3 regions of the Bacillus sp. WC2503 genome follow, and region 3 is predicted to be linked to each of the others. Evidence: a T-box and tRNA genes for the amino acid it is inferred to sense, from the RefSeq annotation. Region 3 holds a T-box; the other regions hold tRNA genes.
What was found. The T-box of region 3 lies ahead of serS (serine--tRNA ligase). A T-box ahead of a tRNA ligase gene usually reads a tRNA of that ligase, here a tRNA-Ser.
Positions count from the first base shown of each region.

Region 1: it has a tRNA-Ser gene. The T-box ahead of serS (serine--tRNA ligase) is inferred to sense a tRNA for this amino acid. The anticodon was not compared.
Region 2: it has a tRNA-Ser gene. The T-box ahead of serS (serine--tRNA ligase) is inferred to sense a tRNA for this amino acid. The anticodon was not compared.

Region 1 covers NZ_JBQYMD010000001.1:90,492-92,720, forward strand. The annotation lists tRNA gene ACUN26_RS00430 (tRNA-Gln) at 1-73, shown strand, start outside; tRNA gene ACUN26_RS00435 (tRNA-Lys) at 78-153, shown strand; tRNA gene ACUN26_RS00440 (tRNA-Leu) at 169-249, shown strand; tRNA gene ACUN26_RS00445 (tRNA-Gly) at 280-354, shown strand; tRNA gene ACUN26_RS00450 (tRNA-Leu) at 371-459, shown strand; tRNA gene ACUN26_RS00455 (tRNA-Arg) at 463-536, shown strand; tRNA gene ACUN26_RS00460 (tRNA-Pro) at 547-620, shown strand; tRNA gene ACUN26_RS00465 (tRNA-Ala) at 636-708, shown strand; tRNA gene ACUN26_RS00470 (tRNA-Ser) at 729-821, shown strand; tRNA gene ACUN26_RS00475 (tRNA-Ser) at 878-970, shown strand; tRNA gene ACUN26_RS00480 (tRNA-Met) at 991-1,067, shown strand; tRNA gene ACUN26_RS00485 (tRNA-Asp) at 1,071-1,146, shown strand; tRNA gene ACUN26_RS00490 (tRNA-Phe) at 1,155-1,230, shown strand; tRNA gene ACUN26_RS00495 (tRNA-Thr) at 1,241-1,313, shown strand; tRNA gene ACUN26_RS00500 (tRNA-Trp) at 1,320-1,390, shown strand; tRNA gene ACUN26_RS00505 (tRNA-Ile) at 1,401-1,477, shown strand; tRNA gene ACUN26_RS00510 (tRNA-Asn) at 1,487-1,561, shown strand; tRNA gene ACUN26_RS00515 (tRNA-Glu) at 1,563-1,634, shown strand; gene ACUN26_RS00520 (CBS domain-containing protein) at 1,767-2,186, shown strand.
Region 2 covers NZ_JBQYMD010000001.1:5,192,956-5,195,184, forward strand. The annotation lists rRNA gene ACUN26_RS26705 (23S ribosomal RNA) at 1-597, shown strand, start outside; rRNA gene rrf (5S ribosomal RNA) at 700-815, shown strand; tRNA gene ACUN26_RS26715 (tRNA-Asn) at 824-898, shown strand; tRNA gene ACUN26_RS26720 (tRNA-Ser) at 901-992, shown strand; tRNA gene ACUN26_RS26725 (tRNA-Glu) at 1,011-1,085, shown strand; tRNA gene ACUN26_RS26730 (tRNA-Val) at 1,090-1,165, shown strand; tRNA gene ACUN26_RS26735 (tRNA-Met) at 1,192-1,268, shown strand; tRNA gene ACUN26_RS26740 (tRNA-Asp) at 1,272-1,347, shown strand; tRNA gene ACUN26_RS26745 (tRNA-Phe) at 1,360-1,435, shown strand; tRNA gene ACUN26_RS26750 (tRNA-Thr) at 1,454-1,529, shown strand; tRNA gene ACUN26_RS26755 (tRNA-Tyr) at 1,540-1,623, shown strand; tRNA gene ACUN26_RS26760 (tRNA-Trp) at 1,631-1,704, shown strand; tRNA gene ACUN26_RS26765 (tRNA-His) at 1,724-1,799, shown strand; tRNA gene ACUN26_RS26770 (tRNA-Gln) at 1,863-1,937, shown strand; tRNA gene ACUN26_RS26775 (tRNA-Gly) at 1,943-2,017, shown strand; tRNA gene ACUN26_RS26780 (tRNA-Cys) at 2,032-2,102, shown strand; tRNA gene ACUN26_RS26785 (tRNA-Leu) at 2,113-2,194, shown strand.
Region 3 covers NZ_JBQYMD010000001.1:4,653,644-4,655,872, reverse strand. The annotation lists gene serS (serine--tRNA ligase) at 1-999, opposite strand, end outside; T-box leader at 1,051-1,272, opposite strand; gene pdxT (pyridoxal 5'-phosphate synthase glutaminase subunit PdxT) at 1,327-1,917, opposite strand; gene pdxS (pyridoxal 5'-phosphate synthase lyase subunit PdxS) at 1,936-2,229, opposite strand, start outside.

The DNA of each region.
Region 1 (2,229 bases), 4.6 Mb from region 3:
GGCTATAGCCAAGCGGTAAGGCAACGGACTTTGACTCCGTCATGCGCTGGTTCGAATCCAGCTAGCCCAGCCATTAAGAGCCATTAGCTCAGTTGGTAGAGCATCTGACTTTTAATCAGAGGGTCGAAGGTTCGAATCCTTCATGGCTCACCATTTTCAATAAAATATGCGGGTGTGGCGGAATTGGCAGACGCACTAGACTTAGGATCTAGCGCCTTTGGCGTGGGGGTTCGACTCCCTTCACCCGCACTTTTAATAAAATATCTCATAACATGTCTTGCGGAAGTAGTTCAGTGGTAGAATACAACCTTGCCAAGGTTGGGGTCGCGGGTTCGAATCCCGTCTTCCGCTCCAATTTTCAATATGACATGCCGGGGTGGCGGAACAGGCAGACGCACAGGACTTAAAATCCTGCGGTGGGTGACCACCGTGCGGGTTCGACCCCCGCCCTCGGCACCATATGCGCCCGTAGCTCAATTGGATAGAGCGTTTGACTACGGATCAAGAGGTTAGGGGTTCGACTCCTCTCGGGCGCGCTTTTATTAACGGGAAGTGGCTCAGCTTGGTAGAGCACCTGGTTTGGGACCAGGGGGTCGCAGGTTCAAATCCTGTCTTCCCGATTTTCCCAAAAACATGGGGCCTTAGCTCAGCTGGGAGAGCGCCTGCCTTGCACGCAGGAGGTCAGCGGTTCGATCCCGCTAGGCTCCACTTTATTTATTATATGTCTCGGAGGTATACCCAAGTTCGGCTGAAGGGATCGGTCTTGAAAACCGACAGGCGGTGAGAATCGCGCGGGGGTTCGAATCCCTCTACCTCCTCCATTTTCTTTTGAAATGGTTTAGCTACATATAATAATAAAATATTTATTTTCCTTCATGGAGGTATACCCAAGTTCGGCTGAAGGGATCGGTCTTGAAAACCGACAGGCGGCGAGAGTCGCGCGGGGGTTCGAATCCCTCTACCTCCTCCATTTTTAAAATATTATATTGTCGCGGGGTGGAGCAGTACGGTAGCTCGTCGGGCTCATAACCCGAAGGTCGCAGGTTCAAATCCTGTCCCCGCAACCAAATGGTCCCGTGGTGTAGTGGTTAACATGCCTGCCTGTCACGCAGGAGATCGCCGGTTCGACCCCGGTCGGGACCGCCATTTATGTTGGCTCGGTAGCTCAGTCGGTAGAGCAGAGGACTGAAAATCCTCGTGTCGGCGGTTCGATTCCGTCCCGAGCCACCATTTTTTTTATGCCGGCTTAGCTCAATTGGTAGAGCAACTGACTTGTAATCAGTAGGTTGGGGGTTCAAGTCCTCTAGCCGGCATCATTTAGGGGCATAGTTTAAAGGTAGAACTGAGGTCTCCAAAACCTCCAGTGTGGGTTCGATTCCTACTGCCCCTGTAAAGTATATGGGCCTATAGCTCAGCTGGTTAGAGCGCACGCCTGATAAGCGTGAGGTCGATGGTTCGAGTCCATTTAGGCCCACCATATATTTATTCCGCAGTAGCTCAGTGGTAGAGCTATCGGCTGTTAACCGATCGGTCGTAGGTTCGAGTCCTACCTGCGGAGCCATGGCCCGTTGGTCAAGTGGTTAAGACACCGCCCTTTCACGGCGGTAACACGGGTTCGAATCCCGTACGGGTCATAAAGAAAGAGTCAGCAATATGCTGGCTCTTTTTTATTGTGTATAATCCTCTTTTTTATCATCTTATTTTCCTCAAATAAATAAAGGGATTTAGGAAAAACTATGGTATGTATTAAAAGGAGGAGATAAAAAATGACGCAAGTTAGAGACTTTATGAGTACTCATATTGTACATTGTACACCGTTAGATAATGTATATGAGGCTGCTGTAAAAATGAAGGAAGAATCAGTTGGATTGATTCCTGTTCTTGAAAATGAACAAGTCGTTGGGCTTGTTACTGATCGAGATTTAGTTGTTCGAGGGATTGCTGAAAAACATCCTGGGTCTAATAAAATTACAAATGTAATGACGACAAACATTGTTTCGGTTTCTCCAGATGATTCTATTGAAAAAGCTACAGAATTAATGGCACAGTATCAAATTAGACGATTGCCAGTAGTTGAGGGCGGTCAACTTGTCGGGATGCTAGCATTAGGTGATTTAGCTATAAGAGAAGCGGCAGATGATCAAGCTGGGTTCGCTTTAAGTGAAATCTCGGAACGTACGGAATAAAGTTAAACTTTAATTAGTGAAAGTGTTATTGTCCACAAATAGT
Region 2 (2,229 bases), 540 kb from region 3:
GGTTGGAAATCATTCGTAGAGTGCAAAGGCATAAGGGAGCTTGACTGCGAGACCTACAAGTCGAGCAGGGACGAAAGTCGGGCTTAGTGATCCGGTGGTTCCGCATGGAAGGGCCATCGCTCAACGGATAAAAGCTACCCCGGGGATAACAGGCTTATCTCCCCCAAGAGTCCACATCGACGGGGAGGTTTGGCACCTCGATGTCGGCTCATCGCATCCTGGGGCTGTAGTCGGTCCCAAGGGTTGGGCTGTTCGCCCATTAAAGCGGTACGCGAGCTGGGTTCAGAACGTCGTGAGACAGTTCGGTCCCTATCCGTCGTGGGCGTAGGAAATTTGAGAGGAGCTGTCCTTAGTACGAGAGGACCGGGATGGACGCACCGCTGGTGTACCAGTTGTTCTGCCAAGGGCATAGCTGGGTAGCTATGTGCGGAAGGGATAAGTGCTGAAAGCATCTAAGCATGAAGCCCCCCTCAAGATGAGATTTCCCATAGCGTAAGCTAGTAAGATCCCTGAAAGATGATCAGGTTGATAGGTTCGAGGTGGAAGCATGGTGACATGTGGAGCTGACGAATACTAATAGATCGAGGACTTAACCATATAATATGTAGCAAATGTTATCTAGTTTTGAGAGAACATAAAAAAACTTGTTGACTTTTAAAGTGAATAAGTTATAATAATGATTGTCTCAAAAGAATAATGTCTGGTAATGATGGCAGAGAGGTCACACCCGTTCCCATACCGAACACGGAAGTTAAGCTCTCTAGCGCCGATGGTAGTTGGGACCTTGTCCCTGTGAGAGTAGGACGTTGCCAGGCAATATTATTCCGCAGTAGCTCAGCGGTAGAGCTATCGGCTGTTAACCGATCGGTCGTAGGTTCGATTCCTACCTGCGGAGCCATTGGAGAGCTGTCCGAGTTGGCCGAAGGAGCACGATTGGAAATCGTGTATACGTCACAAGCGTATCAAGGGTTCGAATCCCTTGCTCTCCGCCATAAGGATTTATAATATTTGGCCCGTTGGTCAAGTGGTTAAGACACCGCCCTTTCACGGCGGTAACACGGGTTCGAATCCCGTACGGGTCACCACTTTGGAGGATTAGCTCAGCTGGGAGAGCACCTGCCTTACAAGCAGGGGGTCGGCGGTTCGATCCCGTCATCCTCCACCATATAAATTTTATATGAATAGTATTATCGCGGGGTGGAGCAGCACGGTAGCTCGTCGGGCTCATAACCCGAAGGTCGCAGGTTCAAATCCTGTCCCCGCAACCAAATGGTCCCGTGGTGTAGTGGTTAACATGCCTGCCTGTCACGCAGGAGATCGCCGGTTCGACCCCGGTCGGGACCGCCATTTTTTTAATAAGGCTCGGTAGCTCAGTCGGTAGAGCAGAGGACTGAAAATCCTCGTGTCGGCGGTTCGATTCCGTCCCGAGCCACCATTTATCTTAATACAATACGCCGGCTTAGCTCAATTGGTAGAGCAACTGACTTGTAATCAGTAGGTTGGGGGTTCAAGTCCTCTAGCCGGCACCATGTAAGTTTCGGAGGGGTAGCGAAGTGGCTAAACGCGGCGGACTGTAAATCCGCTCCTTCGGGTTCGGCAGTTCGAATCTGCCCCCCTCCACCATTTACATAGGGGCATAGTTTAAAGGTAGAACTGAGGTCTCCAAAACCTCCAGTGTGGGTTCGATTCCTACTGCCCCTGCCAAATATATTTACACAACATGGCGGTTGTGGCGAAGTGGTTAACGCACCGGATTGTGGCTCCGGCATTCGTGGGTTCGATTCCCATCAGTCGCCCCATTTTTATTTTAAAAATTACAAATAATCTAATTGATACTTACATATAATTAAGTAAGAATTCGATGGGCTATAGCCAAGCGGTAAGGCAACGGACTTTGACTCCGTCATGCGCTGGTTCGAATCCAGCTAGCCCAGCCATTTTTGCGGAAGTAGTTCAGTGGTAGAATACAACCTTGCCAAGGTTGGGGTCGCGGGTTCGAATCCCGTCTTCCGCTCCAATTAAATTAAATATGGCGGCATAGCCAAGTGGTAAGGCAGAGGTCTGCAAAACCTTTATCACCGGTTCAAATCCGGTTGCCGCCTTTATTATTGTGCCGATGTGGCGGAATTGGCAGACGCGCACGACTCAAAATCGTGTTCCTTCGGGAGTGTCGGTTCGACCCCGACCATCGGTATCACGAACGGCGTAACATCAAGGCTCTACACTAGT
Region 3 (2,229 bases):
CTTCGCTGCTGTAAATCCTAAATCGCCTGTGCACATGCTCATAACGCGATATGGCAACTCTAATAATTGTAACACGCGTTCTGCATCATTTGTTAATTTTTCTAACTCTTCATAAGAATCTTCTGGTTTTACGAACTTCACAAGCTCTACTTTATTGAACTGATGTTGGCGAATTAAACCACGTGTATCGCGACCAGCTGAACCTGCTTCAGAACGGAAGCAAGAGCTAAATGCAGCATATCTTATAGGCAATTGCTCTTTATTTAAAATCTCATCACGATGCATATTCGTTACAGGTACTTCTGCTGTTGGAATTAAGAAGTAATCTTCACTTTCAATACGGAATGCATCTTCTTCAAACTTCGGAAGTTGTCCTGTTCCTGTCATACTTGCACGGTTTACCATATACGGAGGTAACACTTCTTCATATCCATGCTCGTCAGTATGAAGATCAAGCATAAAACTAATTAAAGCACGCTCTAATCTTGCGCCTGCACCTTTGTAAAATACGAAGCGGCTTCCTGTTACTTTCCCCGCACGCTCAAAATCTAAAACTCCTAAATCTGTAGCAAGATCCCAATGTGGTTTTGGTTCAAAAGCAAATTCCTTCACTTCTCCCCAAGTACGCGCTACTACATTATCATCCTCTGTTTCACCAACTGGAGCAGATTCATGAGGAATATTTGGAATAGATAACATTAATCTTTCTAAGTCTTCTTCAACTGTACGAAGTTCATTATCAAGATCTTTTACTTTTTCTCCAACTTCACGCATTTCTAAAATTAAAGCTTCTGCATCTTTCTTTTCACGCTTTAATACTGAAATTTGTTGAGACACTTCGTTACGTTTACTTTTTAGTTCTTCTGTTTGAACAAGTAGTTCTCTTCTTCTCGTATCAAGCTCTTCAAAACGACCAAACTCCGTTAAATCTTCGCCTCTATGCTGCAATTTTGCTTTTACTTCTTCAAAGTTCGTACGTAATAATTTAATATCAAGCATTATATACTCCTCCTTTTATTTTATAAAACACAAAAAACTCCCGTCCCTATACAAAGGGACGGGAGTTAACCCGCGTTGCCACCCTAGTTGAAAGCATTACTACTTTCCTCTCAAGTAGAAATAACGGCTCTTCACCGGGAATGTTTACTAATCATAAAGATATTCCACATTCCATTCCAGGATGGATTCACAAACTGTTTCTATCGATTTCCACCAACCATCGACTCTCTATAAGAAACGACATTTGTTACTACTTCCTATCAACACGCTTATTTTATAAAATTGTTACCATCAATTTACTATAATCTTATACAAGTTGCAAGTTACTTACACAACTTTTTTCATTTTAGCTTCTTTTACCATTTCGACAAAGTATGCTGTCACACGATGATCATCCGTTAATTCCGGATGGAATGAAGCAGCTAAAAACTGATCTTGTCTTACCGCTACCATTCGATCGCCGTGCTTAGAAAGTACTTCAACGTTATCAGCGACATCTACAACATACGGAGCACGGATAAATACACCAATAAAGTCTTCCCCCACACCTTTCATTGAAAGTGCGGCTTCAAAACTATCTTTTTGGCGTCCAAACGCATTGCGTTCAACTGTAATATCCATAGCACCAATATGTGCTTCTTCATAGCCAATAAGTGTTTTCGCAAGAAGAATCATACCTGCACATGTACCAAACATTGGTTTACCAGACTTCGCAAATGTACGAAGTGGTTCCATGAAAGCATACTTATCAATAAGACGACGCATTGTTGTACTTTCACCGCCTGGTAAAATAAGACCATCAATCTCTTCAAGTTGCTCTATACGCTTTACAACAACAGCTTCTGCACCACTTGCTTCAACTGATTTTACATGCTCACGAACTGCACCTTGAAGACCTAGTACACCGATTTTCACCATTTTAAAGTTCTCCTTCAATTACCATCCACGCTCTTGCATGCGTTGTTCTGGTAATAACGTTGAAATTTCGACACCTTTCATTGCATTACCCAATCCTTTAGAAAGGCTTGCAATTAGTTCGTAATCTTCATAATGAGTCGTCGCTTCAACGATTGCACGTGCAAATTTCTCTGGGTTCTCTGATTTGAAGATACCAGATCCAACAAATACACCATCAGCACCAAGTTGCATCATTAACGCTGCATCTGCTGGTGTTGCTACACCACCTGCTGCAAAGTTTACAACTGGCAAGCGACCAAGGCGTTTAATTTC